2 linked regions of the Pyxidicoccus trucidator genome follow. The protein of the gene in region 2 interacts with the protein of the main gene of each other region in a pairwise test. Links are inferred from orthologs where the notes say so. Each region holds a gene or a part of one and is shown on either strand. Other genes may lie near its edges. The genes, in order: secD and pheT.

Evidence for each region.
Region 1: the proteins of pheT (region 2) and secD interact in binary tests that used the Escherichia coli proteins (3 or more experiments, as listed by UniProt). The link is inferred for Pyxidicoccus trucidator from one-to-one orthologs.

The regions. Positions count from the first base shown.
Region 1 is NZ_JAAIXZ010000015.1:282,720-293,878, forward strand. What follows is about bases 4,964-7,936. They hold secD (protein translocase subunit SecD), read right to left. Parts: upstream 7,350-7,936; coding sequence 5,577-7,349; downstream 4,964-5,576. Other genes in these bases: secF (protein translocase subunit SecF), read right to left, coding at 4,964-5,550; yajC (preprotein translocase subunit YajC), read right to left, coding at 7,349-7,702; tgt (tRNA guanosine(34) transglycosylase Tgt), read right to left, coding at 7,845-7,936. Outside these bases: G4D85_RS35030 (hypothetical protein), read left to right, coding at 1-516; G4D85_RS35035 (hypothetical protein), read left to right, coding at 528-1,283; G4D85_RS35040 (YHS domain-containing protein), read left to right, coding at 1,466-1,696; single-stranded-DNA-specific exonuclease RecJ, read right to left, coding at 1,730-3,442; G4D85_RS35050 (porin family protein), read left to right, coding at 3,670-4,269; more of secF, read right to left, coding at 4,384-4,963; more of tgt, read right to left, coding at 7,937-9,038; tRNA preQ1(34) S-adenosylmethionine ribosyltransferase-isomerase QueA, read right to left, coding at 9,044-10,129; G4D85_RS35080 (SpoIID/LytB domain-containing protein), read right to left, coding at 10,190-11,159. UniProt on the Escherichia coli protein: Part of the Sec protein translocase complex. Interacts with the SecYEG preprotein conducting channel. SecDF uses the proton motive force (PMF) to complete protein translocation after the ATP-dependent function of SecA.
Region 2 is NZ_JAAIXZ010000024.1:1,198-12,411, forward strand. What follows is about bases 54-3,081. They hold pheT (phenylalanine--tRNA ligase subunit beta), read right to left. Parts: upstream 2,760-3,081; coding sequence 348-2,759; downstream 54-347. Other genes in these bases: G4D85_RS42270 (integration host factor subunit alpha), read right to left, coding at 54-254; pheS (phenylalanine--tRNA ligase subunit alpha), read right to left, coding at 2,827-3,081. Outside these bases: more of G4D85_RS42270, read right to left, coding at 1-53; more of pheS, read right to left, coding at 3,082-3,876; rplT (50S ribosomal protein L20), read right to left, coding at 4,038-4,385; rpmI (50S ribosomal protein L35), read right to left, coding at 4,475-4,681; thrS (threonine--tRNA ligase), read right to left, coding at 5,022-6,950; G4D85_RS42305 (uracil-DNA glycosylase), read right to left, coding at 7,167-7,853; G4D85_RS42310 (AI-2E family transporter), read right to left, coding at 7,885-8,988; G4D85_RS42315 (FecR family protein), read right to left, coding at 9,190-9,948; G4D85_RS42320 (PEGA domain-containing protein), read right to left, coding at 9,948-10,307; G4D85_RS42325 (flagellar assembly protein T N-terminal domain-containing protein), read right to left, coding at 10,307-11,214.

The sequences.
Region 1 (11,159 bases), on a different replicon or contig from region 2:
GGGTGTGATCCGCGCTTCTTCAACACGTCCTTCCACGACGACCCGTACGACGACATCGCCACCGCCCGGGACTTGTCCAACACCAGCCGCTGCATGACGGACAACCTGCGCACCCAGCTGAACAACCAGGGCCTGGGCGAGTTCAGTGGCAAGGAGTACACGGTGGGCACCCTGCTGGCGACGGCGCTGTACCAGGCCGGCCAGAACGCGGGACAGCGCGAGGTGCTCATGCGCGCCGTCGTCGCCGCCTACAGCGACACGAATCCCCAGACGCCCGGCCTTCGGCAGCTGTCCGAGCAGTACCTCAATGAGCAGGGCAAGTTCACCCTGGCCGTGGCCGCGGGCGCCATCATCACCCACGTCACCGACCCGAAGCTGAAGGAGGCCGTCTGCAACGAGCTGATGGACCACCTCCAGATTCCGCGAGACGAGCTCGTGGGAACGCCGAACCCCAACCTGTGCCCGCCCAGCTCGCTGCCGGGGACCACCTGCCCGACGCTGACCACTGAAGGATGAGGACCCACCCCGTGAAGACCTGGCTCGTACGCTGCCTCCTGGGTGGCCTCGCACTCTCCACGCCCGCGCTCGCGCAGGACGAAGACGACCCCTACGCCTACCCGGACGAAGAACCCGCCCGCACCAACGAACAAGACGACTATGAGGAGCGCCGCAGGAAGAACGTCGACCAGACGGACGACTTCCGCGAAGCCGCCGAGCAGGAGGGCGAGGACGGCGACTTCAAGACGCTCTCCCGTCTGGACGACCCGAACCTGGGCGTGGCCATCGAGTTCATCAGCGGCGCCCTGCTGCTGGACAGCTCGCGCGGTGAGACGTTCGACACGCGCCTGGGGCTCGGCGTGCGCGCCACCTGGGAGTACGGCCGCATCCTCGACAGCGAGCCCCTGCGCGAGGCGCTCTGGGCGGACCTGCGCTGGACGTACGGCAGCGTCAGCGACGGCACCAACTTCATCAGCGGCGACACCCGCCTCCACTACTTCACCATCGCCCCGGCCTATGAGCTGAAGCTGGGCAAGTCCGACTTCGGCTTCTTCGCCCAGGCCGGTGGCGGCGTGGCCTACCAGGCCACCTCCATCACCGTGGACGCGGACGTGACGAAGGTGAATGGCCTCAAGCCCCTGCTCCAGTACGGCGTGGGCTTCCGCGGCCGCCCCCGCATCGGCTCCGGCAACCTCCGCCTCGCCTTCCGCGTGGAGGCGCTGGGCTTCCGCCGCGGCTACATGAACGACTTCTTCCTCGGCGGCAGCCTCGGCACCGCCTTCTGAAGAACACTCCGCCCGCCGCGCCCTGCTCGAAGCCAGGGTGCGGCGGCGGAAGTTTCTTCACCCTTCCCACCCCTGCCTGCCCCCGACTCCTTGGCAGTCCAAGGAGTTGGGCACTGGCACGTCCCGTGCTTATTCATCTCTCCGGGTGGGGGCGCGAGCTCCCTGGGGTCGGGGAGGCGTGAATGAAGAGCGTGCAGCAGGGACAGGGACAGCACTGGGATCCCGTGTGTGGGAAAGAATTGGGCACACCGGAGGGCCGGCCCACGGCGGAGTACAAGAAGCGCCGGTACTTCTTCTGCTCGGAGCGGTGCCGTCACGCCTTCGAGCGGCAGGCGGAGCGCTTCCGGCTCAACGAGCTGGCCCGCGTCGGCGCGCTGCTGACGCCAGGCCGGGTGCGCTGGGGGATTTCGTAGGGCCCGGGGCCGACAGCGGCCCCGGAACCACGCCTACGCCGCCCTGCGAAGGTCCTTGAGGCGCAGCGACAGCTTGCGCTGGCCCCGGAAGGTGTCGAAGCCGGCCTGGAAGGCCAGGTCCACCGGCCCCTCCACCAGCGTCACGCGGTCCGCCATGTTGAAGCCGATGGCGTCCAGCTCCGGAGCGTCCGCCAGCGCCAGCTTGAGGTGGCCGCGGCCGGTGCCCGACTTGGGCTGCAGCACGCGCGGGCGGGCCACCTGGCTGCGCAGCACCAGCACCGGCTCCGGGTTGCCCTGGCCGAAGGGCCCCAGGCGCTGGAGTGACTCCACCGCATGGGCGTCCAGCTCGCGAGGGCTCACCACCGCGTCCACCCGGCACCGCGGGATGAGGTCCTCCGGCGTGAGGCGCTGGTAGGCAATCTTCTCGAAGGCCTCGCGGAAGGCCGGCAGCCGCTCCGCGTCGATGGTGAGGCCGGCGGCGTGCTTGTGGCCTCCAAAGCGCGTCATCAGCTCCGAGCAGCCGCTGAGCGCGTCGAAGAGGTGGAAGGCCTCGATGCTGCGCGCCGAGCCCTTCCCCACCCCGTCCTTCACCCCCACCATGACGGTGGGCCGGTGGTAGCGCTCCACCACGCGCGAGGCGACGATTCCGATGACGCCCGGGTGCCAGCCCTCGTCGTAGAGGACGAAGCCGCGCGAGTCCTTGCGGGACTCGGCCTGCGCCAGCGCCTGCGTGAGGATGCTGCTCTCGATGCCCTGGCGCTCCGCGTTGGCGCGGTCCAGCATCGTCGCCAGCGAGCGCGCCGTCTCCGGCGACTCCGTGCAGAGCAGCTGCAGGCCCAGCGACGCGTCATGCAGCCGGCCCGCGGCGTTGATGCGGGGCCCCAGGCGGAAGCCCACCTGGCCGGCGGTGACGACGGTGTCGGGGTCCATGCCCGCCGCTTCCTTCAGGGCGCGCACGCCCGGACGGCGGCCGGCGCTGAGTTCCTGGAGGCCGTGGGACACGAGGATGCGGTTGGCGCCGGTGAGGGGCACCACGTCCGCCACGGTGGCCATGGCCACCAGGTCCATCATCGAGCGGAGGTTGGGCTCCTTGCGGGTGGCGAAGAAGCCTTCGTCGCGCAGCCGCTTGCGAATGCCCATGCAGAAGTTGAAGGCCACACCCGCGGCGCACAGCGCCTTGGTGGGGTACTCGCAGCCGGGCTGGTGCGGGTTGAGCACCGCCACCGCCGGGGGCAGCGTGGGCGGCACCGTGTGGTGGTCCACCACCACCACGTCCAGCCCCAGCTCCTTCGCGCGCGTGATTTCCGCCACGGAGGTGATGCCGCAGTCGAGCGTCACCAGCACCCGCGTGCCGTCCGCGGCGATGCGCTCCACCGCGGCCAGGTTGAGTCCGTAGCCCTCATCCAGGCGGTGGGGAATGTACGTGGCCGGTGGGGCGCCCAGCTCCTTGAGGAACAGGTAGAGCAGCGAGGTGGAGCACACCCCATCCACGTCGTAGTCCCCGTAGAGGGTGACCTTCTCCTTCGAGCGCAGCGCCCGCGTCAGGCGCTCCACCGCGGCCGGCATCCCCTTCATCCGGAACGGGTCCGGCAGGTCCGCCAGCTTGTCGGACAGGAACGCGGAAGCGGACTCCGGGGTGCGGTAGCCGCGGTGCAGCAGCACCCTCGCCGCGAGCGGGTGCAGCGACAGCTCCCCCGCCAGGGACGCCACCTCCTCCTCGACCACATCTGGCAGCAACCACCGCACGCTTGTCGCTCCTCCTCGGGCCTCCCTAACAGGGAGGTGAGCCGGGACGATTTCTTGACAAGCAGACAGTACCTCAGACGTCTGACGAGGGAAGGTCAACCTTGGGAACGACCTTTCCCCTCCTGCACAAGCGTTCAGGCGTGCGCTTGCTGGCCCGACTGCTCCCGGCAGACTCGCGGGCGACCGGTGCACAGCTTGAACCGCACACCACCTGACAGGAGGACGGCATGGTTCCAAGAGGCCTCATGGCGGCTGCGCTCGCCCTGACATTCGCGGGCGCGAGCACCGCCGCGGCGCAGGAGCGCAAGGAGGGCAAGCGGGGAGACGTGAATGTGTTCCTGCGAGGCGGCGTGGGCGACTACACCGGCGGGCTGGGGGATTTGACCAGCACCGGGCCCGCCTGGGGCCTCACGCTCAACGTACAGCCCACCACCTTCATCGGCTTCGAACTCGGGTACGAGGGCTCGCAGAACAGCGTGGACGACGTCCGCCTGCTGGAGGGGCCGTCGCTCGTGCGGCAGGGCGGCAGCGGGCTCCTCAAGGTCTCCCTGCCCTTCCTCACGGCCGTCCGCCCCTTCGTGGGCGCGGGCCTGGGCATGTCCTACGTGGACGTGCGGGGCAACGCGGGGGCGGACCTCTACGACTCGGACACGATGCAGGAAGTCCCCCTGGCGGCCGGCGTCGAGTTCAACAGCGGCGGGCTCACCGCGGGCTTCCGCACCACGTACCGCGTCCTCCTGAACGAGGACTGGGTCAACGAGTCCTTCACGGACGATGACGACGGCGGCCTGCTGGACGCCTCCTTCACGCTGGGCGCCCGCTTCTGACGCCCCGGCACTGAAGGCCCGCAAAACACCGAGGGCCCTGCCTCCCGCGTGGGAGGAGGGCCCTCGTCGTGTCACCGCCCCGGCCGGTGTCAGCCGGGGCTGGTGGGGTGCGGACTACGCCGTCTTCGGGTGCTGGTCGATGCCGCCACCCTGGCGGGCTTCCTTCGCCGCGGCGCGCTCGTCCAGCCAGATGGTCAGCGGGCTGGCGATGTAGATGGTCGAGTACACGCCCACGAAGATGCCGACGAGCATCGCGGCGGCGAAGTCGAAGATCTCGCCCACGCCGAAGATGAGCAGGCCCACGAGCGACAGCGCCGTGGTGAGGGACGTGAGGATGGTGCGGCCCACCGTGTCGTTGATGGCGATGTTGATGACCTCGGCGAAGGGCTTGCCCTTGAACTTGGCCATGTCCTCGCGGATGCGGTCATAGATGACGATGGTGTCGTTCACCGAGTAGCCGACGACGGTCAGCAGCGCGGCAATCGACGTGAGGTTGAACTCGCGCCGGGTCACCAGGTAGTAGCCCGCCACCATGACGACGTCGTGCACCATGGCCAGCAGCGCGCCCGGACCGAACTTGAAGTCGAAGCGGAACGCCACGTAGATGAGGATGGCCACCATGGAGTACAGCAGCGCCATGATGCCGCGGTTGCGCAGCTGCTTGCCCACCTGCGGACCCACGTAGTCCACGCGGCGCTGCTCGAAGTCCGGCTTCTCCAGGCCCTGGCCCAGCGCCTGGGTCACCTTGTCGGCCATGCCGCTGGCGACCACCTGGTAGTCGAAGCCGCCGCTCTGGGACTCACCCAGCTCGCGGACCTCCTGCACGCCGGTGCCGCTGCCCTCGACGGCCTTCTTGATGGCGTCGGCGGTCAGCGCGTTGGCCGAGCGGAAGTTGATGATGCCGTTGGCCAGGTCCGCATAGACGTTGCGCACGGTGCCCAGGGCTTCAATCGCCGTCTTGGCGTTGGCCGCGTTCTTCTCGTTGAGCTGCGTGACGCCGCCCATGCGCAGCAGGAACGAGTTCTCGTCCTTGCTGCCGATGTTCTGCACGCTGACGTCCTCGAGGCCGCCCTTCTGGGCGCGCTGACGGACCTCCTCGGCGGTGATGGGGTGGTCGTACTTCAGCTCCACCACCGTGCCGCCGGCGAAGTCCACGCCCAGGTTGAACCCGAACGCGGCGATGCCGATGATGATGGCCAGGTTGACGATGGTGGACAGGAACACGGCCGGCTTGCGCTTGCCGATGAAGTCGATGTTCGTCTTGTTCTTGAGAATCTGCATGGCAGTTCGTTCCCGTGCCCGGCCGGTTAGACCGACACCCGCTGCGCGTTACGACCGTGGACGAAGTAGGTCATGATGGTTCGCGTCACGACGATGGACGTGAACAGCGAGGCCAGCAGGCCGACGATGAGCGTGGTGGCGAAGCCCCGCACCGGACCGGTGCCCGTGAAGAACAGGATGAAGGCGGCGATGAGCGCCGTGACGTGCGCGTCGAAGATGGTCCAGAACGCGCGGTCATAGCCCTGGTCCACCGCGGCCCGGGCGCTCTTGCCGTTGCCGAGCTCCTCGCGGATGCGCTCGTTGATGAGCACGTTCGCATCCACCGCCACGCCCAGCGTCAGCACGAAGCCGGCGATGCCCGGCAGCGTCAGCGTGGCGTTGAAGAACGCCAGCCCCGCCAGGATGAGCAGGCCGTTGAGGACCAGCGCGATGTTCGCGATGATGCCCGCGCGCTTGTAGTAGATGGCCATGAACAGCAGCACCAGGCTCATGCCCAGCAGCGCGGCCATGCCGCCCTTGCGGATGAGCTCGTCACCCAGGCTGGCGCCCACCTGACGGATTTCGCCGACCGTCACCGGCGCCGGCAGCGCGCCCGCCTTCAGCACCAGCGCCATCGTCTGCGCCTCGCCCAGCCACTCCTCGAAGGTGCGCGCGCCCATGCGGCCCATGGTGATGCGGGCCCGGCCGCCGCCAATCTTCTCGTTGATGTTGGGCGCCATGTGGACGTTGTCGTCCAGGACGATGGCCATGCGCCGGCCCACGCCCGCCTCGGTCAGCTTCTCGAACTCCCGCGCACCGGCGGGGTCGAACGACAGGTTCACCTCGGGCTCGTTGAGCTGGCTGAGCGACGCGTCCGCGCCGGCCAGGCTCTCGCCCGTCAGCGGCACGTTCTGCTCCACCAGGAAGCTGCGGTAGGTGGCGCACTCGTTCTTCCTCACCGGGCTGGCAATGCACTCGGTGAGCACCTGGCGGTTGTCCGGCGTCCTGTCCTTCGTGTAGGTCAGCAACGCCTCGCGCGAGGGGGACTCGAGCTGCGGGAAGCCGCCCTCCTCCGTCAGGGTGATGTTGCTGCCCTGGGGCGGCGGGTTGGCCTGGAGCATCTGCGCGAAGAACTGCGGGTTGGTGTCGTCCACCATCCGGAACTCGAGCTGCGCGGTGGTGCCCACCAGCTCCTTGGCCTGCTCCGGGTTGCTGCGGCCCGGCAGGGAGATCTGGATGGAGTCGGTGCCCAGCTTGCGCACGTCGACCTCGGCCACGCCCCACTTGTCGATGCGGCGGCGGATGACGAGCATCGCCTGGTTCACCGCGTCCTCGCGGAAGAAGTTCGTCTGGCCCTCGTCCGGCTCCAGCACCAGCGTCCCGCCTTCGCGGTTGACGCGCTTGAAGTCCGTGAAGGTGGCCAGGACCTCCTTCTCGATGGCGTCCATCGTCGCCGGGTCCTTGGCCGTCAGGGTGAGCTGGAGCTTCTCCGGATCCGTATCCGCGGTCACCTCGCCAATCTTCTTGTCATTGACGTAGGAGGCGATCTGCTGACCGCGGCGCTCGGTGCGCTTCTGGAGCGCCGTCTTGGTGTCGACGCGCATCACCATGTGGATGCCGCCCTGAAGGTCCAGCCCCAGATTGAGGCGGTACTTCGCGGGGGGCGCCCACACCGGCATCCGCTCTTCGAGCAGGGCCAGGTTGTTGCGCTGATCGCGCTCCACGACAACGAGCGAGTAATAGGTCGGGATGAGGAACCAGAGGGTCCCCAGCGTCACCGCGACAATGAGTCCGAACTTCCACCACCAGCCGCGGTTCATTACTTCTCCTCCTTCTTCTTCTCTTCGGCCGCCACCACCGGCGCGCCTTCCGCCACGGCGCCCTTGGCGCTGACGGCGGTCTTGAGCACGCGGATGCGCACGCCGCTGGCTACTTCCAGCGTCACGGTCCGCTCATCGACCAGGTGGATCTTCCCGAGCAGCCCGCCCGAGGTGACGACCTCGTCGCCCTTCTTCAGAGCCCCGAGCAGCGCCCGGTGCTCCTTCATCTGCTTCTGCTGCGGGCGGATCATGATGAAGTACATGATCGCCACGAGGACGACCAGGAAGCCAAGGGTGCCCAGCGGGTTACCGCTGCCCCCGGCCTGCGCCAGAATCAGAAAGCTCTCAGCCACAGACTGCCTCGTCGGTTGAGGAAGGCTTGAAATGGGCGGCCCCCCACACTGGCCGAGGAACCCATCCGAAAGGGGGCCCTCTTAGCAAGGGGGGCCCATGTGAGCAAGTGAACGCGGGAAGCCCGGCAATCCCTCCGGCCGCTCACCGGCCACGGGTCCGCTCGTTCTCTTGGGCCCGGGAGCGCTCCCGGAACTCCCGGGCAAAGGTGGCGAACCGGTCTTCCGACACCGCGCGCCGGACTTCTGCCATCAACCCCAGGAAGTAGTGGAGGTTGTGAATCGTGTTGAGGCGCATGGCCAGAATCTCTCCGGCGGCGAAGAGGTGGCGGAGGTAGGCCCTGCTGAAGTTGCGGCAGGTGTAGCAGGTGCACGCAGGGTCCACCGGCCGGGGGTCCTTCGCGTAGGCCGCATTGCGGATGACGAGCTTACCCTCCGAGGTGAAGAGCAGGCCGTTGCGCGCACAACGGGTGGGGAGCACACAGTCGAACATGTCCACGCCCTGCTCCACGCAGGTGACCAGGTCCACGGGGGTACCCACCCCCATGAGGTAGCGGGGCTTGTCGCGGGGCAGCAGCGGCGCCGAGTACGCCACACCGGCATGCATGGCCTCGGGGGCCTCGCCCACCGAGTAGCCCCCCAGCGCGTAGCCCGGCAGGTCCACCGCGCACACCTCTTCCGCGTGGCGCTTGCGCAGGTCCTCGTGGAGGCCACCCTGGACGATGCCGAAGAGGGACGAGCGCTCGCGGCTCCAGGCCTTCACGCACCGGTGCAGCCAGCGCGTGGTGCGCGCCAGGGAGTTCTCCAGGTACTTGCGGTCCTCGGTGGAGGGCGGGCACTCGTCGAAGGCCATGATGACGTCGGCGCCCAGCGTCTCCTGGATGTCGATGGAGCGCTCGGGCGTCAGGAAGTGCCGCGCGCCGTCCAGGTGCGACTGGAAGGCGGCGCCCTCCTCCGTGATTTTGCGCTTCTCGGAGAGGCTGAAGACCTGGAAGCCGCCGCTGTCGGTGAGCATGGGCCGGTTCCAGGAGACGAAGCGGTGCAGGCCGCCCAGCTCCCCCACCAGCGCCTCGCCGGGGCGGAGCATCAGGTGGTACGTGTTGCCGAGGATGATCTGCGCGTCGAGTGTGACGAGGTCATCCGGCCCCACGCCCTTGACGCTGCCCACGGTGCCCACGGGCATGAAGATGGGAGTCTCCACGGGCCCGTGCGGCGTGTGCAGCCGGCCGCGCCGCGCCTTGGTGCCCGTGTCCTCGTGGAGCAGCTCGAAGCGCACCAGTCCCGGTGCCACCCGCGTGTCGCCCTTCTCACCGCGCTGCCCTGCCTGCTGCTCGTCCATGGTGCTCACTCCGACACCAGCATGGCGTCGCCGTAACTGAAGAACCGGTAGCCCTCGCGCACCGCCTCCGCGTAGGCCGCCAGGGTGCGCTCGCGGCCCAGCAGCGCGCTCACCAGCACCACCAGCGTCGAGCGCGGGAGGTGGAAGTTGGTGAGCAGCACGTCCACCTGGCGGAAGGTGAAGCCGGGGCGGATGAAGAGCGTCGTCTCACCGGGGCCCTCGCGCAGCCGGCCCGTCTGGGGGTCCGTGGCGGACTCCAGCGTGCGCACCACCGTGGTGCCCACCGCCACCACGCGCCGGCCCTCGGCACGCGCGGCGTTCACCTCGCGCGCGGTGGCCTCGGGCACGGTGTAGCGCTCCGGGTGCATGTGGTGCCGGTCCAGCTCCTCCTCGCGTACCGGCAGGAAGGTGCCGGGCCCCACGTCCAGCGTCACCAGGGCGCGGCGCACGCCCCGCGCCTCCAGCGCAGCGAAGAGGCCTTGCGTGAAGTGCAGGCCCGCGGTGGGGGCGGCCACGGCTCCCGAGGCGCGCGCGTACACCGTCTGGTAGCGCTCGGCGTCGGCGGCATCGGGCTCGCGGGTGATGTAGGGCGGCAGCGGCAGGCGCCCGGCCTCATCCAGCAGCGAGGCCAGCGAGGTGCCGGACGTCGCGTGGAAGCGCACGCGGTACTCCCCTCCGCCAAGTGCTTCCAGCACCTCGGCCTCGAGCCCTCCGGCGAACGTCAGGCGCTGCGCGGGCTTGAGCCCCTTGGAGGCCTGGCCCAGGCAGATCCACTCGATGGACTCGGGCGCGCCACCGAGCGCGGCCGAGGTGAGCGTGGAGGCGGCGGGGCGCACCACCAGCAGCTCCACGCGGCCTCCGGTGCCGGCCTTCTGGCCCAGCAGGCGCGCGGGGATGACGCGGGCGTCGTTGAGGACGAGGAGGTCACCCTCCCTCAGCAGCTCCGGCAGGTCCGTGAAGCGGCGGTGGGCACACGCGCCGGTGGACCGGTTCACGGTCATCAGGCGCGAGGCGTCCCGCTCGGCCAGGGGGGCCTGGGCGATCTGGGACTCGGGAAGCTCGAAGTCGTAGTCAGAGAGGCGGGACGACACGGGGTTGGCGCTTGTAGCAGCCCCCGTGACGCCGCGGAAAGCGCGTCGACGACGGGGACGTCAGTAGAGCTGCTGCAGCTCCGCCCCGGGGTAGTAGTGGGAGAGAATCTCCCGGTAGTCCCAGTCCTTGTCCGCGAGCGCCTTGGCGCCCCACTGGCAGAGACCGGCCCCGTGGCCATAGCCGCGTCCGGAGAACACATAACCGTGGCCGGTACGCTCCACTTCGAAGTCCAGACTCTTGAGGCGCGTGTAGCCAAGCCGGCGGCGGAGCTCCACCCCGCCCATCGAGGCACCATCGCCCAGGATGACGCGCGTCACCCGGCGGGTGGGCGTGCGGCCGGAGACCCGCAGCCCCTGGGCGGGGTGGTGCAGCGCCGACTTCACCTCCGAGTCGGAGATGGAGGCCTTCCAGCGGCTGGCGGGCAGCTTGCCGCAGGGGCAGTCGACGGGCTGGAGGTAGGGCAAGTCCCGCTGGAGGGCGTCCTGGCCGGACTCGGTGCGGCCTCCACAGGAGGAGTGGAAGTAGGCCTCGATGGGGGCCAGCTCGTAGGTGAGCACCTGGCCTCGAGTGGCCTCCACGGCGGCTCGGGTGCGCGGGTCCTCGCGATTGACGCCGCCATACACCTGGTGGAGCACGCTGCTGCCCAGGTGGAAGGCGTTGCTGTACGCCTCCAGCTTCTTCTGGAGGGCGTAGGTGCGCGCGGCGATGGCCTGGGCCTTGAGGGCCTCGGGCGGGAAGGACACGGGCATCTCGCTGCCGAGCACCGCGGCGAGGTAGTCCTCCAGGGAGATGACGTTGATGAGCTGGAGCCCGTCCCGGTACGTCCGCACCACCACGTCACCGCGCACCTGGGCGCCGCCGGCCTTGAGCGGCTCGTCGCCCGGGACGCCCGAGTCGCTGGCGGCACTGGCACCGGCGCGGAAGCGCACGGAGTCGCCGACGACGGGAGCGCCATTGACCTCCAGCTTCGAGCCCCGGCGGCGGATGGTGGCCTGGTCCGAGGCGATGGGGACGAAGGTGGCGTCCTCG
Region 2 (11,214 bases):
AGCACCTGGCTCGGCCGGAAGGTCAGCACCCGACGGGCCGAGATCTCGATCTCCTTGCCGGTCTGCGGATTGCGGCCCACGCGCGCCTTCTTCTGACGCACCTGGAAGTTGCCGAACCCGGAGATCTTGATCTTGTCCCCGCGCTCCAGCGTCTCCTTCAGGGTGTCGAACACGAGCTCCACGATCTCGGCCGACTCCTTCTTCGAGAAGCCGACCTTCTCGTAGACGCCCTCGATGATGTCCGCCTTCGTCATGCGATTCCTCGGGATGCCCTCGGTGCGATGAACGCGAAGGCACTGTTGCAGCCTTCCCGGAGACGTGTCAACCCTCTGACTTCATTCAGGAATTCAGGCGCGCAGCGCGGCACCCAGCCGCTGCTTCACCTGCTCGACGATGCGCTGGTGCGCCTCGCTGACCTCCACGTCGGTCAGCGTCCGCTCGGGCGAGCGGTAGCGCAACGCGTACGCCAGGTTCTTCTGCCCCTCGGGGATGGGCTTGCCCGTGTACACGTCGAACACCTGCGCCTCCTCGACCAGCGGCTTCCCCACCTCCAGGATGACCCGCCGCACCTCGTCGTTCGCCAGCTCCACCGGCACCACCACCGCCAGATCTCTCAGCACCGCCGGGAACCGAGGCAGCGGCTGATACGCCGGCACCAGCCGCGCCGCCGCGTACAGCGGCTCCGTGTCCAACTCGAAGGCGAACACCCCCTCTGGCAGTCCCAGTGCCTTCACCACGCGCGGGTGCAGCTCGCCCACGTGTCCCAGCACCGTGCCGTCCGCCGTCTTCACCTGCGCGCAGGCACGCGGGTGGTACGCCGCATGCTCGGCCGGCGAGAAGGTGACGCCCTCCACTCGCAGCGCCGCCAGCACCCCTTCCACCGCGCCCTTCGCGTCGTAGAAGTCGGCCCGCGCGTCCTTCTGCGTCCAGCTCCGGCCACCGCGCAGGCCCCACACCAGGCCGCCCACGCGGTGCACCTCGCGCGCCGCGGGCCGCTGTCCCTGGCCACCCTCGGCGTCCCGGAAGTACGCCCGGCCCGTCTCGTAGATGGCCACCGACTCCACCTGGTGCCGCACGCTGCGGGACAAGTTCTCCAGCAGGCCCGGCAGCAGGCTGGTGCGCATCACCGACTGCTCCGCGCTCAGCGGGTTGAGCAGCGCCACCGCCGGCTCCTTCCCACCCAGCACCTCCAGGTTCTTCGGCGCGACGAACGAGTAGTTCACCACCTCGTCCATCCCCGCACCCGCCAGCGCGGACCGCATCCGCCGCTCCGCCTCCGCGTGCGCGGGCTCCGGCGCCAGCTCGGCCAGACCGCGAGGCAGCTTCGCCGGGATGTTGTCGTAGCCGAAGACGCGGGCGACCTCCTCCAGCAGGTCCTCCTCGCGCTCCACGTCCACGCGCGCCCGGGGCACCTCGTACGTCACCTGCCCCGTCCCCTCCTCCACCGCCTTGAAGCCCAGCGCCGCGAGGATGCGCCGCACCTCCGGCTCCGCCACCGCCACGCCCAGCACCTTCTCCACCCGGGCGAAGCGCAGCGTCACCTTCCGCGGCGGCTTCGGCGCCGGGTACACGTCCACGCGCCCTGGAGCCACGGTGCCGCCGGACAGCTCCGCGATGAGCTGCGCCGCGCGGTCAATCGCAGGCACCACCGCGTCCAGGTCCGCCCCGCGCTCGAAGCGGTGCGACGCCTCCGTGTGCAGCACGTGCCGCTTCGCCGTCCGCCGCACGCCCGAGCCCTGGAAGTTCGCCGACTCCAGCACCAGCCGCTTCGTCCCCGGCGTCACCTCGCTGTCCCCGCCGCCCATCACGCCCGCGAGCGCCTGCGCCTGCTTCCCGTCCGCGATGACCAGGTCATCCGCGTCCAGCGTGCGCTCCTTGCCGTCCAGCGTGGTCAGCTTCTCGCCCTTGGCCGCCGTGCGGACGACGATTTCCTGCCCGCCCAGCTTGTCCAGATCGAACGCGTGCAGCGGCTGGCCGTACTCCAGATTCACGTAGTTGGTGACGTCCACCACGTTGTTGATGGCGCGCACGCCGCACGCCTTCAGCCGGTCCTGCATCCACTGGGGAGAGGGCTGGATGGTGACGTTCTCCACCACGCGCGCCACGTACCTCGGGCAGCGCTCCGGCGCGTCCACGCGCACCTTCACCTGCGCGGACGCGGGCGTGCCGGACTCCGAGGGCTTCGGCTGGGGCACCTTCAGCGCGGCCCCTGTCACCACGCCCACCTCGCGCGCCACGCCCAGGTGACTGAGCGCGTCCGGCCGGTTCGGCGTGACGTTCACCTCCAGCACCACGTCATCCAGCCCCAGCGCCTCGGCGATGGGCGTGCCCGCCTTCAGGTCCGCCGGCAGGATGAGCAGGCCGCTGGACTCCTCGCTCAGCCCCAGCTCCTTGGACGAGCAGAGCATGCCGGAGCTGTCCACGCCGCGCAGCGCCGCCTGTTTGATCTCCATGCCGTTGGGCAGCTTCGTGCCCACCGTGGCCAGCGGCACCTTGTCGCCGACCTTGTAGTTCTTCGCGCCGCACACCACCTGCACGAGCGCCGTCCCGCCGATGTCCACCTGCGTGACGGACAGCTTGTCCGCGTTGGGGTGCTGCACGGACTCCTTGATCTGCGCCACCACCACGCCGCGCAGGCCCTCGGCAGGACGCTCCTGCCCCTCAATCTCCAGGCCCGCGGCGGTCAGCTTGCGCGCCAGCTCGTCCACCGACGGCGGCAGCGCCACGTAATCGCCCAGCCACTTCACCGAAATCTTCACAGGTCCACCCTCTTGCCTACCGGCTGGAACACGGAGGCCCGGGCCACGGCCCGAGCCCCCACGGGACTCAGAACTGCTCGAGGAAGCGCGCGTCGTTCTCGAACATCATCCGCAGGTCGTCGATGCGGTAGCGCAGCATGGCGATGCGCTCCACGCCCATGCCGAACGCGTAGCCCGTCACCTCGCCCGGGTCATACCCCGCCGAGGTGAAGACGTTGGGGTGCACCATGCCGCTGCCCAGCACCTCCAGCCACCCCGTCTGCTTGCACACCCGGCAGCCCTTCCCGCCGCACGAGGTGCAGGAGATGTCCACCTCCGCGGAGGGCTCGGTGAACGGGAAGAAGGACGGGCGGAAGCGCGTGCGCGTGTCCGAGCCGAAGAACGCCTTCACGAACGCGTCCAGCGAGCCCTTCAGCTCGGCGAACGTCACGTCCTTGTCCACCAGCAGGCCTTCCACCTGGTGGAACATCGGCGTGTGGGTGATGTCCGAGTCGCGCCGGTACACCCGCCCCGGCATCACCGCGCGGATGGGCGGCTTGCGGTTGAGCATGTACCGCACCTGCACCGGCGACGTGTGCGTGCGCAGCAGCACCGGGCTGTCGGACTTCTTCGCGTGGCCCAGCGAGGACTCCTCCACGTAGAAGGTGTCCTGCATGTCCCGCGCGGGGTGGTCCTTCGGCAGGTTCAGCGCCTCGAAGTTGAAGTAGTCCAGCTCGATTTCCGGGCCACTGGCCACGTCGAAGCCGAGCCGCGCGAAGGTGCGGACGATTTCCTCCATCGTCCGGGACACCGGGTGCCGGCTGCCCGGCGCCACCGTCCGCCCCGGCAGCGTCACGTCCAGGCCGGGGCCCTTCAGCTGCGCCTCCAGCGCCGCGTCCTCCGCGCGCTGCACCGCCTCCGCGAGCAGCTTCTCCAGCTCCGCCTTGACGGTGTTCGCCACCTCGCCCAGCGCCCGCCGCTCGTCCGGGGGCAGCTTGCCCATGCCGCCCAGCACTCCGGACAGCTCGCCCTTCTTGCCCAGGTAACGGACCCGAAGCGCCTCCACCGCGGACACCTCGGACGCGACGCCGATCTCCCGCCGCGCGGCCTCCGCCAGCGCCAGCAACCGATCTCGCATGGACTTCCGCCTCCGTTCCAACGCCCCGTGAGCCCATGGGCTCGGGGCAAAAAAAAGGGCCGCCCTGGAAGAGGCAGCCCGTTCACTCACCCGGAAGGGGCGAAGGCCGGGGCCTCCGCTCCACCCGTTCTGTCACCAGCCCTACCGGGCCGGTGCTTGTCTCAGGCCGCCTTCGCGATGTTGGCGACGGCCGCAAACCCGGACGGGTCCGCGATGGCCATGTCGGACAGGACCTTGCGGTCCAGGCCGATGCCCGCCTTGCTCAGGCCGGCGATCAGCTTCGAATAGGAGAGCCCCACCGTACGGGCGGCCGCGTTGATGCGGACGATCCACAGGCGACGGAAGTCCCGCTTGCGCTGCATGCGGTCGCGGCTGGCGTAGTCCAGCGCCCGCTCAACGGCCTGGTTGGCGCGCTTGTAGCAGTTCTTCCGACGGCCGCGGTAACCCTTGGCCAGCTTCAAAATCCTATTGCGACGGCGACGAGCCTTTACACCCTTTTTGACGCGCATGACTTACTCCCGACTGCGTAGTTTGAAGCCTCCCGACGAAGGCATACCGCCCCACCAACGAGGCCACGCGAACTGCGTACTTCCGACTCTCAAGCCCCGTAGGGGAACAGCTCCTTGATGACCTTCTTCGCGTCCATATCGCGGAGATGGCCGGTGCCGCGGTTGCCGCGCTTCTGCTTCGGCGTCTTCGCGTGCGTGAAGAGGTGCTTGCCGAAGGCCTTGCCGTGCTTCACCTTCCCGCTCTTCTTCACCTGGAACCGCTTCTTCGCACCACTGCGGGTCTTCAACTTCGGCATCGTCCTGATCCTTCCTCACTCAGTGCCGTCAGCGTGCGGCTTCGGGCGTTGTCCATCCGGGCCGCAGCAAGAGCCGCCAGCCTGTACCACTATTTCGTCCCGCCGGGTGGGGAAGCTGTCGCCTCGGTAGCGACAACCGCCTGGGAGGCCATGGCCCCTCAGGTCGTCCCCCACCCTGCCCTCCGGCCGGGCGACTCGCGCCCTCCGGCCTCACCCCGTCCACCCACCCCGTTCCAGGCACGCTCCGGCAGGAGAATCCTCAGAAAGCGCGGCACGATATCCAGGAGGGACGGGGAGTCAAGACCCGTCCGCAACTTGCGTGCCGCCGCTGACGGAACCCCTACGGGAGGGCCCCCTCCTTCGCCAGGAGGGCCTCGAAGTCCTCCAACTTCATGGACTTCAGGTCCTCGCCCCCGTACCGGCGCGGCGCCACGCCCTCCGCGGAGACTTCGTTGTCGCCCACCACCAGGGTGAAGGGCACCTTCTGGAGCTGCGCCTCGCGAATCTTCGCGTTGAGCGTCATGCCGCGCTCGTCGAACTCCACCCGGTAGCCCTTGGCCCGGAGGGTGTCGCGCACCTTGCGGGCGTAGTCCGCCTGCCGGTCCGCCACGGTGACGAGCACTGCCTGCACCGGCGCCAGCCACGCGGGGAAGGCCCCCGCGAAGTGCTCGATGAGGATGGCGGTGAACCGCTCGAAGGAGCCGAAGATGGCGCGGTGGAGCACCACCGGTCGGTGCGGGGCGTTGTCCTCGCCGATGTAGGTGAGGTCGAAGCGCTCCGGGGCCAGGTAGTCCAGCTGCATGGTGCCCAGCTGCCAGCGGCGGCCGATGCTGTCCGACACCGCGAAGTCGATCTTCGGGCCGTAGAAGGCGCCGTCGCCCGGGGCCAGCTCGTACTCGAGGTTCAGCGACTCCAGCGCCGCCTTGAGGCCCTCCTCGGCGCGGTCCCACAGCGAGTCGTCACCCAGCCGCTGCTCGGGGCGCGTGGACAGCTTCACCGCGTAGGTGAGCCCCACCGCCTTGTAGACACGGTCCAACAGCTTCACGAAGCGCCGCACCTCGTCGGTGATCTGGCTCTCCATGCAGTAGATGTGCGCGTCGTCCTGGGCGAACTGGCGCACGCGGGTGAGGCCGCCGAGCGCGCCCGCCGCCTCGTTGCGGTGCAGCACGTCCTGCGTGTGGAAGCGCAGGGGCAAGTCCCGGTAGCTGTGCTTCTTGAAGCCGTAGAACAGGTGGTGCGACGGGCAGTTCATCGGCTTGAGGGAGAAGTCGTGCTCGCCGGACTCGCTGTCGAGCACCAGGAACATGTTCTCCTTGTACTTGCCCCAGTGGCCGCTGGTCTCCCAGAGCCCCTTGTTGAACATCAGGGGCGTCTTGATCTCCACGTAGCCATCCTCGGCGGTGAGGTGGCGCATCCAGTCGGAGAGCGTCTGGTAGAGCGCGGTGCCCTTGGGCGTCCAGAAGGCGGCGCCCGGCGCGTACGGGTGGAAGTGGAAGAGGTCCAGCTCCTTGCCCAGCTTGCGGTGGTCACGCTTCTTCGACTCTTCAATCCGCGTCAGGTACTCCGTCAGCGCCTTCTTGTCGAAGAAGGCCGTGCCGTAGACGCGCTGGAGCATCGGGTTGCGGTGGTCGCCGCGCCAGTAGGCGCCGCTGGACGAGAGGATCTTGATGACGCCGATCTTCCCGGTGCTCGGGGCGTGGGGCCCCAGGCAGAAGTCCACCCAGTCGCCGTGCGTGTAGAGGGTGAGCGTCTTGGCGCCCTTGGCGGCGATGTCCTTGACGATCTCCACCTTGAACTTCTCGCCCTTCTCCTCGAAGAGGCGCACCGCCTCGTCCATGGAGATTTCAGTGCGGACGAAGGGCATGTCCTGCTTCAGCTCGGCGTTGGCCGCGGCTTCAATCTTCTCCAGCTCCTCCGGCGTGAAGGGCTTCTCGCGGAAGAAGTCGTAGTAGAAGCCCTCCTCCGTCGCGGGACCGATGGTCACCTGCGTGCCGGGGAAGAGGTGCTGCACGGCGCTGGCCACCACGTGGGCGGCGTCGTGGCGGATGAGCTCCAGGGACTCGGGGCTCTTCGGCGTGAAGATCTGGAGCTTCGCGTCCTCTTCCAGCTTCCGGGCCAGGTCCACGTCCTGGCCGTTGACGCGGGCGAAGAGGGCGGCCTTCGCCAGGCCCGCACCGATGCTCTCACGCACGAAGTCCGCGATGGTGGTACCCCGGGCGGTCTGCTTCTGGCTGCCGTCGGGGAGGGTCACCGTGATCATTTCGGACATGCGAGACCTCAGGAAAAACTGCGGGCGGCAGGCTCTTGAGAAGCCATGCCGCCCGCTGGATGAAACCTCTACTGTGTTGGGTCGTAGTGGGATCGAACCACTGACCCCTACCGTGTCAAGGTAGTGCTCTACCGCTGAGCTAACGACCCGTCGTGCTGTTGCGCGGCGGGAATAGCAGCGGGCTCCCGCGGCTGTCAAGGAAACACCGCGAGGCCCTCACGTCTTCCCGTCCAACAGTGCGTGGACCCGGTTCATGACCGCGTCGAACATGGCCGGGGTGAGCCGGCCCGTCTGCGTGTTCTGCTGGCTGACGTGGTAGCAGCCCATGAGCGTCCGCCCGCCCGGCAGCGCCACCTCCGCCCCATGGCCGAAGGCCGGCCGGGGCGAACCGAGGGACACCCCGGTCCGCTCCAAGGAGGCGAGCGCGGCGTTCCAGCCGATGGCCCCCAGCGCGAGCAGCACCCGGGCGGGCAGCAGGGCCATCTCCCGGTCCAGGAACGGAGCGCAGCGGGCCAGCTCCTCGGGCAGGGGCTTGTTGTCCGGCGGAGCGCAGCGGGCCGCGGCCACGATGAAGGCGTCCTTCAAGGTGAGCCCGTCGTCCCGGTGCTCGCTCCTTGGCTGGTTGGCGAACCCGGCGCGGTGCAGCCCGGCGAACAGGAAGTCCCCCGAGCGGTCCCCGGTGAACATCCTCCCCGTCCGGTTGGCCCCATGCGCCGCCGGCGCCAGCCCCACGATGACCAGCCGTGCCCAGGGGTCGCCAAAGCCCGGCACCGGCCGCCCCCAGTAGTTCCAGTCGCGGTAGGCCCGGCGCTTCACCCGGGCCACCTCCTCGCGCCACTCCACCAGTCGCGGACAGGCCGTGCACGCGACAATCTCCCTGTGCAGCTTCTCCAGCTTCGTCACTCCGGGCTCCCGTGGCCTCCTGCCCTCCGCCTCACGGTGGGGGGGCCGTCCCCGTATATAGCGACGTGCGCCGGTAGCGCTGCACCACCACGCGCAGCACCACCTTGAGGATGGCCGCCACCGGCACCGCCAGGAGGATGCCCACGAAGCCGAACAGCTCGCCGAACGCGAGGATGGCGATGATGACGGCCACCGGCGCCAGGCCCACCTTCTCCCCGACGATGCGCGGGGTGATGACGAGCCCCTCCAGCAGCTGCCCGATGACGAAGGTGCCCGCCACCACCGCGAGCTGCCAGGGCCCCTGCCACGACAGCGCCAACCCCACCAGCGACAGCAGGATGCCCACGCCCGTGCCCAGGTACGGCACCATGTTGCCAAAGCCGGCAATCACGCCGATGACGATGGCCATGTCGATACGCCCGGCCGACAGCCCGGCCGCGTAGATGACCGACAGCACCGCGCCCACGGTGAGCTGCCCGCGCACGAAGGCGGAGAGCACCTCGTCCACCTCCGCGAAGCGACGGGCCACCAGCGCCACGGTGCGCCGGGGCAGCAGGTCCTTCACCATGCTCGTCAGCCGCGGGTAATCCTGCAGGAAGAAGAAGGCCAGCACCGGCACCACCGAGAGGCCCAGCAGCGTGGCCACGAAGCGCGCCGTGTTGCCCGCGAAGCTGGCGAGGATCTTCGCCGCCGCGGGGCCCGCGCTCTGCGCCAGGTCCGACGCCTGCTGCCCCAGCTCCGCGGTGCGCTGTCGCACCAGGTCCGGCAGCGAGCGGCCCACGAGCGCCTCCACGCGGGGCACCACCTGCGTGCTCCCCCGGCGGAAGAAGTCCGGCAGCTTCGCCGCCTCCTCGCGGAACACCGGCACCAGGTACAGCACCGCCCCCGCCATCAGCAGCGTGCCGCCGACGAAGACGATGGTCGTCCCCCACGTCCGGTCCAGCCCCCGCTTCTCCAGGGCCGTCACCAGGGGGTTGAAGATGTAGGCCCCCGCCAGCGCCAGCAGCACCGGCACCGCCACCCCGCCGAACACGGAGAGCAGCGCGAACACCAACCCCAGCGAGCCCACCATCACCGCGGACCACCACAGGTCGATGCGCCGCGCTTCCACCTCGGACAGCCCGACCTCCGCCAGCGGTGGCGGGTCGGCAGGGCCTCTCAGCGGTGGAGCGCTTGACGGCCCGGTCGCTCCCGGGACGGCGGCGGACGCCTTCGGGGTCGCGACCGCGTGGAGCACCGGGGCGGGCGGAGCGGAAGCGCTGGCGGCGGGGGCTACCGCGGCGCGGGCACTGGGTTTCCTGCGGCGTCCGATGGCGTTCTCCTCTTCTGATCCGGGCTACGGCCTCTTCAAGCCGCGATTGCTCTGGATGAAAGCACCGAATGCGTCGTCGCGTCGCTTCGTGTCCAGGTCCGTCACCGGGCCTACTCGCTCGCCGACCTCGATCTGCTTGTTCTTCCGCAGGTCGCGGACGATTTCCTCCCACTCCTCCACCGTGACTTCCCGGGGGCCGGGGACCTCCTTGCGCTCGCCGGGCCTGGGCGCCGTCACTGGGGGGGCCTTGGCCTTCGGCACGCGAACCGCCACCTTCACCAGCCCCGAATACACCTGCACCACGGTGCTCGGCGAGAGCGCGCCGGAGCTGACGGGCGGCGCCACGTCCACGCGCAGGGTGGTGCCTCGCACGCCCGCCACCGCCCGGTCCGTCTTCACCTCGAACTTCGCCTCCGAGCCGGACAGCGCCTTCTTCACCTCCGCCCACACCTTGCCCAGCTTGAGGTAGCCCACGAAGCCCTTGCGCTCCTGGCCCGCGAACTCCGCCTCGGTGATGACCAGGTGGCTGTCCGCGCTCAGCAGCAACACGCTGCCGTCATTGAGGAGCAGCTTCACGCCGGACTCCGACTCCACCTCCAGCGTGTCCTTCTGTTCGATTTCCACGTCGGGCGTGAGCGGCTGCCGCTCGGCGCCCTCGGGGGTGCGCCAGGCCGTCCCCTGCACCGTCACCACGCGGCCCACCGCCGCCGCCGCGAGCCCCGGCGCGCACAGCAGCACCAGCGCCGCCACCACCGCCGTCGGAAACCACCTGTCCCGTCGCATCACGGAGCACCTCCGCCAGGGGCCACCGCGGACCGGAGCTGGATGGTCAGCCTCGCCCGGGCTCCGCTGGGCTCGTAGTACGTCGTGTACGGCCAGAAGCCCTGCTTCTTCACTTCGATTTGGTGCAGCCCCGCGCCAACCCGGAGCGACTTCGGCGAGCCCGTGAAGTCGCTGCACAGCCCTTGGAGGACGCCGTCCAGGTACACCTCCGCGTCCTCCGGCTCGCAGCGCAGCGCCAGGTTCCCGCTCGGCGTCTCGGCACCCGCCATCAGCGCGCGCGCCTTCGCCACGGACTCCGGCTCCTGGCGTCCCGCACACCCGGACGCCGCTACCGCCACCGCCAGCCAGACTGCCCTCATCAGCGAGCCAACGTCAGCTCGACGGTGTTGCTCGTCACACCCGTCACACTGGCCTTCGTCGCGGCCTTCGCGCCGAACGCCTCCGTCAGCTTCTGCTGGAAGCCCGCTTCACCCAGCGCCTCGGCCAGCGCCTCCGTGCTGCCCAGGTAGCGCAGGTCGAACTGAATCTGGCCCTTCTGGAAGTTGCCCTGCTTCACGTCGCTGACGCCGGTGAGGGTCCGCGACAGCACGTCCTTGAACGCCTTCACCGCCTTGAAGTCCGCCAGCCCCTGCACCGTCATCACCACCGAGGTGCCGCGCTGCTCGGACTGGGCGAGGTAGTCGACCACCGCCTGGCGCACGCCAGCGACGACCTTCTTCCCCCGGTACTGCGCAATCTCCGTCGCGGTGTGCTGGTACGACACGAGGGGACTCACCTTCGTGCCCCGGCCCTCCACCCCGCTGTCGAACTTGTCCGCCATCCGGGTGAGCTGCGTCCCCGAGTCCGTCGCGAAGACCGCCAGCTCCCAGCTGCCCGTCACCGCGTAGTAGTGGCCGTAGCCCGTCAACGCCGCGCCCGGGGTCTGCGTCATCTTCTGCTGCTGGAACGTCACGGTGCCGTAGATGACGTAGTCCGCCTCCGTCAGCTTCTGGATGACCTTCGTGTCCGGAGTGGTCAACGAGACGCCCGGGGCCACCTCCAGCTTCCCGGAAGCGAAGGACGGGTCGATGATCCGCCAGCCATCCTTCTGGAACGTCTGGGTGAGCACCTGCGACAACACGCCACTGCTGACGATGACGTTGTCCGGGCTGATGGCCTGCTCGTTCAGGACGATGAGCAGCCGGCTGTTGCTCATGCGCTGGATCAGCGCCTGTACGGCCCGCAGGTCCTTGTCGAGCTCGGCAGTGCCCACCTCGGCGCGGACCT